DNA from 2 places in the Agromyces sp. 3263 genome. Region 2 is predicted to be linked to the other one. Evidence: predicted binding sites of a transcription regulator. Region 2 holds the regulator's gene; the other holds the start of a gene.
The links. The regulator LexA, encoded in region 2, represses DNA repair genes until DNA is damaged. The targets are predictions, from matches to a motif close to TCGAACANNTGTTCGA.
Positions count from the first base shown of each region.

Region 1 (4,434 bases), on a different contig from region 2:
GCATCTGGAGCACCTCGGCGATGTTCTTGCCCTTGTAGTGCACCTGCAGCGTCTCGCGGTTGTACCGCTGGCCGCCGCAGACCTCGCACGCGACGTACACGTCGGGCAGGAAGTTCATCTCGATCTTGATGGTGCCGTCGCCCGAGCAGGCCTCGCAGCGGCCGCCCTTGACGTTGAAGCTGAAGCGCCCGGGCAGGTACCCGCGCGCCTTCGCCTCGGTGGTCTCGGAGAACAGGGTGCGGATGCGGTCGAACACACCGGTGTAGGTCGCCGGGTTCGAGCGCGGAGTGCGCCCGATCGGTGCCTGGTCGACGTGCACCACCTTGTCGAGCTGGTCGATGCCCGTCACTCGCCGATGCTTGCCCGGGACCTTGCGTGCCCCGTTGAGCCGGTTGGCGAGCACCCGGTAGAGGATGTCGTTGACGAGCGATGACTTGCCCGAGCCGCTGACGCCGGTGACCGCGGTGAAGGTGCCCAGCGGGAACTCGACGTCGACACCGCGCAGGTTGTTGGCCTCCGCGCCCTGTACGCCGATCATGCGTGCCGGGTCGATCGGTCGGCGACGGGCGGGAATGGCGATCTCCTTGCGCCCGGACAGGTAGTCGCCGGTGAGCGACCGCGTGTTCTTCAGCAGGTCGGCGTAGCTGCCCGAGTGCACCACCGTGCCGCCGTTCACGCCGGCGCCCGGGCCGATGTCGACGATCCAGTCCGCGGTGCGGATCGTGTCCTCGTCGTGCTCCACCACGATCAGGGTGTTCCCGAGGTCGCGGAGTGCGACCAGGGTGTCGATGAGTCGGCGGTTGTCGCGCTGGTGCAGGCCGATACTCGGCTCGTCGAGCACGTAGAGCACGCCGGTGAGCCCCGAGCCGATCTGGGTGGCCAGCCGGATGCGCTGGGCCTCGCCGCCCGACAGCGTCGCGGCGGCGCGGGCCAGGTCGAGGTAGCTGAGTCCGACCCGGATGAGGAAGTCGAGCCGGAGCTTGATCTCGCGCAGGACCTGTGCGGCGATCGCCTGCTCGCGATCGGTGAGCTCGAGGCGATCCATGAACGACCTGGCCTCGGTGAGGCTGAGCAGGCCCACGTCGGCGATGCTGTGCTCGTGGATGAGCACCGACAGCACCTCGGGCTTCAGCCGCTTGCCATCGCAGACTGGGCACGGCACCTCGCGGAGGTACTCGGACCAGCGCGCTCGCTGCACGTCGGTCTCGGCCTGGAGGTATTGCCGCTCGATGTAGGGAACGACTCCCTCGAAGCCCGACGAGTAGCTCATCTCACGGCCGTACCGGTTGCGCCAACGCACCTTGACTTCGAAGTTGTCTCCGCGCAGCACGGCCTGGCGGGCGTCGTCGGCCAACTCCTCCCAAGGGGTGCGGAGCGAGAAGCCGAGATCGCGGGCCAGGCCGTCGAGGAGCTTCTCGTAGTAGTTGTAGAGGCTCTTGCCCTGCGAGGTCCACGGCAGGATGACGCCCTCGGCGATGCTCAGCGACGGGTCGCCGAGCAGCAGCTCCTCGTCGACCGACATCCTGGTGCCGAGGCCGGAGCACTCGGGGCACGCGCCGAACGGCGCGTTGAACGAGAACGTTCGCGGCTCGATCTCGGTGAGCTGGATGGGGTGCTGGTTGGGGCACGACAGCTTCTCGGAGAAGGTCGCCCACGCGGCGGGCCCGGTCTCGTCGACGTAGTTCACCTGCACCAGGCCATCGGTGAGTCGCAGTGCCGTCTCGAGCGAGTCGGTGAGCCGGCCGAGGACGTCGGGACCGGCGACCAGCCGGTCGATCACGACGGAGATGTCGTGCTTGACCTGCTTCTTGAGCACGGGAGGCTCATCGAGGCGGATGACCTCGCCGTCGACCACGGCACGCGAGTATCCGCCGGCGGCGAGTTCGCGGAAGAGGTCGACGAACTCCCCCTTCTTCTTCGAGACCACCGGGCTCAGGATCTGGTAGCGGGTGCCCTCGGGCAGCTCCATCAGCTGGTCGGCGATCTGCTGCACGGTCTGCCGCTGGATGGGCTCGCCGCAGACGGGACAGTGCGGCACGCCGATGCGAGCCCAGAGCAGGCGCATGTAGTCGTAGATCTCGGTGATCGTGCCGACGGTCGAGCGCGGGTTGCGGTTGGTCGACTTCTGGTCGATCGACACGGCGGGGCTCAGGCCCTCGATGAAGTCGACGTCGGGCCGGTCGACCTGGCCGAGGAACTGCCGCGCGTACGCGGAGAGCGACTCGACGTAGCGGCGCTGGCCCTCGGCGAAGATCGTGTCGAACGCCAGGGACGACTTGCCGGAGCCCGAGAGACCCGTGAAGACGACCATCGCATCACGCGGGATCTCGACGTCGACGTTGTGCAGGTTGTGCACGCGGGCACCGCGGACACTCAGCTGCGAATGGGCATCGAGACGTGAAACTGGCACCCTACGAGTCTAGGGAGACCCACCGACACGGAGTCCCGCGTTGATCGTGCTCTCAGCGAACATACGTTCGATTCAGCTCTCCACCGAGGCGAGCGACGTAGGCTCCGCTCGCCCATGCGCGGTTCAGCCGAGGTGGCCCGCCTTCTCCATCTGCCGCAGCTCCCGCTTCAGCTCGGACACCTCGTCGCGAAGCCGTGCTGCCAGCTCGAACTTCAGCTCGCCGGCTGCCTCCAGCATCTGCTCGTTGAGGTCGCGGATGAGCTCTTCGAGATCGTTGGCCCCTTCGGCGGCGATGCCCTCCCGCCGCAGGTTGGGCACCGGCGACTTCTTCCGGGCGTCGCGGCCGGCGAGCAGGGCGGCCGTGTCGGCCTCTTCGCGCGCCAGCACCTCGGTGATGTCGGCGATGCGCTTGCGCAACGGCTGCGGGTCGATGCCGTTCGCCCTGTTGTACTCGAGCTGTCGGTCGCGGCGACGCGTGGTCTCGTCGATGGCCGCGGCCATCGAGTCGGTCAGCACGTCGGCGTACATGTGCACCTCGCCCGAGACATTGCGCGCCGCACGGCCGATCGTCTGGATGAGCGAGGTCGACGACCGGAGGAACCCCTCCTTGTCGGCGTCGAGGATGGCGACAAGGGACACCTCGGGCAGGTCGAGGCCCTCGCGGAGCAGGTTGATGCCCACCAGCACGTCGTAGACGCCGGCGCGCAGCTCGGTGAGGAGCTCGACGCGACGGAGGGTGTCGACGTCGGAGTGCAGGTACCGTACTCGCACGCCGGCCTCGGTGAGGAAGTCGGTGAGCTCCTCGGCCATGCGCTTCGTGAGCGTCGTGACGAGCACGCGCTCGTCTCGCTCGGCGCGGAGCCGGATCTCCTCGAGGAGATCGTCGATCTGCCCCTTCGACGGCTTCACCACGATCTGCGGATCCACCAGGCCGGTCGGCCGGATGATCTGCTCCACCACGCCGTCGGCGATGCCCATCTCGTAACGGCCGGGCGTCGCCGACAGGTACACGGTCTGGCCGACCCGCGCCTTGAACTCGTCCCACTTCAGCGGGCGGTTGTCGAGGGCGCTGGGGAGCCGGAAGCCGTGCTCGACCAGCGTGCGCTTGCGCGACGAGTCGCCCTCGAACATCGCGCCGATCTGCGGGACGGTGGCGTGGGATTCATCGATCACGACGAGGAAGTCGTCGGCGAAGTAGTCGAGGAGGCAGTGCGGAGCCTCGCCCGGTGCTCGGCCGTCGATGTGGCGGGAGTAGTTCTCGATGCCCGAGCAGAACCCGATCTGCTCCATCATCTCGAGGTCGAACGTGGTGCGCATGCGCAGCCGCTGCGCCTCGAGCAGCTTGCCTTCGCGCTCGAGCTCCGCGAGCCGCTCTTCCAGCTCGAGGCGGATCGTGCCGATCGCGCGCTGCATGACGTCGGTGCTCGCGACGTAGTGCGACCCGGGGAACACGGGTACGGCATCGAGCTTCTCCACGACCTGGCCGGTCAGCGGATGCAGGTGGTACAGCGCCTCGATCTCGTCGCCGAACATCTCGATGCGGATCGCGAGCTCCTCGTAGATCGGAATGATCTCGATGGTGTCGCCGCGGACGCGGAAGTTGCCGCGCGAGAAGTCGATGTCGTTGCGCTGGTACTGCATCGACACGAACTTGCGGATGAGCCAGTCGCGGTCGACGCGCTGGCCGACCTGGAGCGGCATCATCGCCTTCAGGTACTCCTCGGGCGTGCCCAGGCCATAGATGCACGACACCGTGGACACCACCACGACGTCACGACGGCTGAGCAGCGAGTTGGTGGTGGAGTGCCTGAGTCGCTCCACCTCGGCGTTGATCGACGAGTCCTTCTCGATGAAGGTGTCGGTCTGGGGCACATACGCCTCGGGCTGGTAGTAGTCGTAGTACGACACGAAGTACTCGACCGCGTTGTTCGGCATGAGCTCTCGGAACTCGGTGGCCAGCTGGGCGGCCAGCGTCTTGTTGTGCGCGAGCACGAGCGTCGGCCGCTGGACCTGCTCGATGAGCC
Region 1 is NZ_JAVDUV010000002.1:438,124-442,557, forward strand. Features, by position in the region: gene uvrA (excinuclease ABC subunit UvrA) at 1-2,410, opposite strand, end outside; gene uvrB (excinuclease ABC subunit UvrB) at 2,534-4,434, opposite strand, start outside.
Region 1: the regulator LexA is predicted to act here: its motif matches at 2,466-2,481, upstream of uvrA (excinuclease ABC subunit UvrA).

Region 2 (4,434 bases):
CACGAAGTTGGCGCCGCTGCGGTAGGGGCGGAATCCGAGGTGCTCCAGCTCACGTGCGATGCGCTCGCGCTGCCCTCGGATCTCGTCGACCATCGCCAGCATCTCGTCGGAGTGCGCGAGTGCGCCGAGCGCCGCGGCCTGCGTGAGCGCCGAGAGGTGGTACGGGAGGCGCACGAGGCGCAGGGCATCTACGACGGCAGGGTCGGCGGCGAGGTAGCCGACCCGCGCGCCGGCGAACGCGAAGGCCTTGCTCATGGTGCGCGAGACGAGCAGCCTCGGCCGCCCCTCGAGCAGGGTCAGGGCGCTCGGCGTGCCGGGGTCGGCGAACTCGATGTACGCCTCGTCGACCACCACGATGCCTCGCGCGGCATCGGCGACCGCCGTGATCGTGTCGAGGGACAGCGGCGTGCCGGTCGGGTTGTTCGGCGCGCAGAGCAGCACGACGTCGGGGTCGTGCTCACGGATGGCCGCGACGGCGGTCCCTGGGCTGAGCTCGAAGTCGTCGTCGCGCCCTGCGGTGATCCATCGCGTGCCGGTGCCCGATGCGAGGAGGCCGTACATCGAGTACGTGGGTGCGAATCCGAGCACCGAGCGGCCCGGGCCCCCGAACGCCTGCAGGATGTGCTGCAGCACCTCGTTCGACCCGTTGGCCGCCCAGATGCGGTCGACGTCGAGCCCGTGGCCGAGGTAGTCCGCCAGCGCGCGACGCAAGGCGGTGAACTCCCGATCGGGATACCGGTTGAGGCTGAGGATCGCCGCGGCGACGCGTGCAACGATGTCGTGCGCGACATCCTCGGGGATCGGATGCGTGTTCTCGTTGACGTTCAGGGCGACGGGCACCGTCTTCTGCGGTGCGCCGTACGGCGTGCGGCCGCGGAGATCGTCGCGGATGGGCAGGTCGTCGAGGCTCGTCACCAGTCCATGCTAGCCACGCGGTGGCAGGCGCCACGGCCCCGTGACGTCATGGAACGACGGGAAGCGCGAGCCGCTGGCCCGGCTCGACGACCGCGTCGTCGAGGCCGTTGAGTCGCATGATCTCGTCGACGAGCTCGCGCGGATCCCCCTGCGGCGCGAGGGACTCGGCAAGGGCCCACAGCGAGTCGCCCTGGCCGATCGTGACGTACTCGAACGACGTTGCTGCCCGTGCGGCACCCGAATCGGCCGCCGCGCCACCGGAACCGAGGACGGCGACCAGCGCCCAGACCACCAACGGGAGCGACGCCAGCCCCGTGAAGACCGCCCTTCCCCGACGGGTCAGGCGAAGCCGGGTGGCGGCCGGCGCCTCGATCGGCTGCGGGCGCACGGAAGTGCCGAGCCGGTTCGTTGCGATCACTGCACTCATCTCACACCTCCTGATGAGTCGCATCCGGCCCTCGGCCGGGAGGGCCGGATGCGAAGCTCTGTTCCGAATATATCTTCGAATGTTCGAAGCTGCAAGCGTCGACTCGTCGTGCGTGGTGCCGCCAAATTGCGCGACACACTCGAACGAATGTTTGCCGCACCGACATCTGCCGGATACAGTTTCGAATGTTCGAACACAGTCGATCAGACACCACCGACATCCGGCCGCGAGGTCGCAACGAGGGGCGGAGACGTTGAGCACCGACATCGACGGAACGCGCACGGCGGGCGGCCAACGCCGCCGCAAGAGCCTGAGCGCGAAGCAGGTCGCCATCCTCGAGGTCATCCAGCGTTCCGTGTCGAGCCGTGGATATCCGCCGAGCATGCGCGAGATCGGCGACGCGGTGGGACTCTCCTCACTGTCGAGCGTGACGCATCAGCTCAACCAGCTCGAGCTCGCCGGATATCTTCGGCGCGACCCCAACCGTCCCCGAGCCCTCGAGGTGCTCATCGAGCTGCCCGGGGCACCCGGACGCAACGCCTCGGCGGGCGAGCCCGTGCAGGTGGGCGACGCCGCCATGGTTCCCCTGGTGGGGCGCATCGCCGCCGGCATCCCGATCACCGCCGAGCAGCAGATCGACGAGGTGTTCCCCCTCCCCCGTCAGCTCGTCGGCAAGGGCGACCTCTTCATCCTCAAGGTCGTCGGCGACTCCATGATCGATGCGGCGATCTGCGACGGCGACTGGGTCGTGGTGCGATCGCAGCGCACCGCGGAGAACGGCGAGATCGTGGCGGCCATGCTCGACGGCGAGGCGACCGTCAAGGTCTTCCGGCAGCGCGACGGCCACACGTGGCTGCTCCCCCGCAACACCGCGTTCGAGCCCATCCTCGGCGACCAGGCCGAGGTCCTCGGCAAGGTCGTCGCCGTGCTCCGCGCAGTCTGACCAGGGTTCGGCAGACCCTGCAGCTCCCGCTCAGGCGGCCGTGAGCACTCGGTGCGTCGCGGCCTTGGTGGCCGGTGCACCGAGCCCGTGCAGCCACCCGAACACGGTATCCATGAAGCCTGCGTGGTCGTCGCGGAACACGGTGTGACCGGTTCCCTTCACGGTTGCGACGGTCATGCCCCGGCTTCGCATCTGCGCGGCGACTCGCTCGGTGATCAGGAGGCTCTTCTCGGCGAGCACGACGAGGCTGGGCGCCACCAGTCGGGCGGGCGGCACGAGCGACCTCGTGTCGAGGAATCCGAGGATGGTCCGCTTGTCCCAGTCGCGAAGCGTCGCGACCTCGATGTCGACGTCGACCGCGCTCCAGCGGGGGTTCATGCGCACGAGTGCCGATCTCCGGGGCCGCGGGGCCACGGCGAAGAACGCCTTGAACGCCCAGCCCTTGACTCCGGTGGGGAACGAGAACGCCGGGTCGATGTAGATGGCTGCGCGGGGCGCCAGGCGGTCGGCGACGAGGCTCGCGACGAGGCCGCCGAGCGAGTGGCCCATGACCACGTCGGGCGCCCGGTCGAGCATCGGCTCGACCGTCTCCGCGACGTCGTGCGCCCAGGCCGCCGGCGAGTAACGACGCGCCCGGGGACTGCGACCATGCCCGGCGAGGTCGACCGCGAGCACCCGATATCCGTGCGCGTGGAGCTCTGCCGTCACCCGGTGCCAGGCCCGTGAATCGGACATGATCCCGTGGATCAGCACGGCGGTCTTGGCACCTTCGCCGGATTCGTGCACTGCGAGTCGCATGAGGTCGACCGTACGGGTCGCACCTGTGGGCTGCCCGGGCAGCACATGGGGATCCCCCGAGTGCGACGATGCGCCGTGCGACGTGGCGCTGAACGACGACGCCGGTCGGATGCCGCGAGCTCGCGACATCCGACCGGCGTGCGTTTCGTCCTACTTCGCGAGCGCGGGCTGGGGCAGCTCGGCGCGCACGGCGCGGGTCGCCTGGATGATGTGCTCCAGCGACGCCACGGTCTCCTCGTAGCCGCGGGTCTTCAGACCGCAGTCGGGGTTGACCCACAGCTTGGATGCCGGGATCTCCGCGACCGCCCGCTCGAGGAGCGACTGCACCTCGGCGGCGCTCGGCACGCGCGGCGAGTGGATGTCGTAGACGCCCGGGCCGATGCCGTGGTCGAAGCCGCTCGTCGACAGGTCGTCGACGACCTCCATGCGGCTGCGGGCGGCCTCGATCGAGGTCACGTCCGCGTCGAGGTTGCGGATCGCGTCGATGACCACGCCGAACTCCGAGTAGCAGAGGTGCGTGTGCACCTGCGTCGCCGCACCGGCGCCGCCTGTCGCGAGCCGGAACGAGCCGACCGACCAGTCGAGGTAGGCGGGCTGGTCGGCGAGCTTCAGCGGGAGCAGTTCGCGCAGCGCCGGCTCATCGACCTGGATGACCCGGATGCCCGCCTGCTCGAGGTCGCCGATCTCGTCGCGCAGTGCCAGAGCGACCTGGCGCGCGGTGTCGCCGAGCGGCTGGTCGTCACGCACGAACGACCACGCGAGGATCGTCACCGGACCGGTGAGCATGCCCTTGACCGGCTTCTCGGTGAGCGACTGGGCGTACGTCGACCACTCCACCGTCATCGGCGCCGGACGGGAGACGTCGCCCCAGAGGATCGACGGGCGCGTACAGCGCGATCCATAGGACTGCACCCAACCGTGCTGCGTGACCGCGAACCCGTCGAGGAGCTCGGCGAAGTACTGCACCATGTCGTTGCGCTCGGGCTCGCCGTGCACGAGCACGTCGAGGCCCAGTTCCTCCTGCAGGCGGATGACGCGTTCGATCTCCTCGCGCATGAGCCCGCGGTACTCGGCATCCGTCAACTCGCCCTTCAGCAGACGTGCGCGCGCACGGCGGATGTCGGCCGTCTGCGGGAACGATCCGATGGTCGTGGTGGGCAGCTCGGGGAGGTCGAGCGACTCCTGGGCGGCGACCCGCTCGTCGTAGGCGTCACGGGCGAAGTCGCGATCGGCGAGGCCGGCCAGTCGTGCACGCACCGAGGGCACGCGCACCCCGGGCGCACCGGCACGGTCGGCGAGGGCCGCGGATGCCGCGTCGAGCTCGCTCGCGATGGCCTCACGTCCCTCGGCG
Region 2 is NZ_JAVDUV010000001.1:34,786-39,219, forward strand. Features, by position in the region: gene J2X63_RS00160 (histidinol-phosphate transaminase) at 1-915, opposite strand, end outside; gene J2X63_RS00165 (LysM peptidoglycan-binding domain-containing protein) at 962-1,342, opposite strand; gene lexA (transcriptional repressor LexA) at 1,608-2,285, shown strand; gene J2X63_RS00175 (alpha/beta fold hydrolase) at 2,316-3,083, opposite strand; gene metE (5-methyltetrahydropteroyltriglutamate--homocysteine S-methyltransferase) at 3,234-4,434, opposite strand, start outside.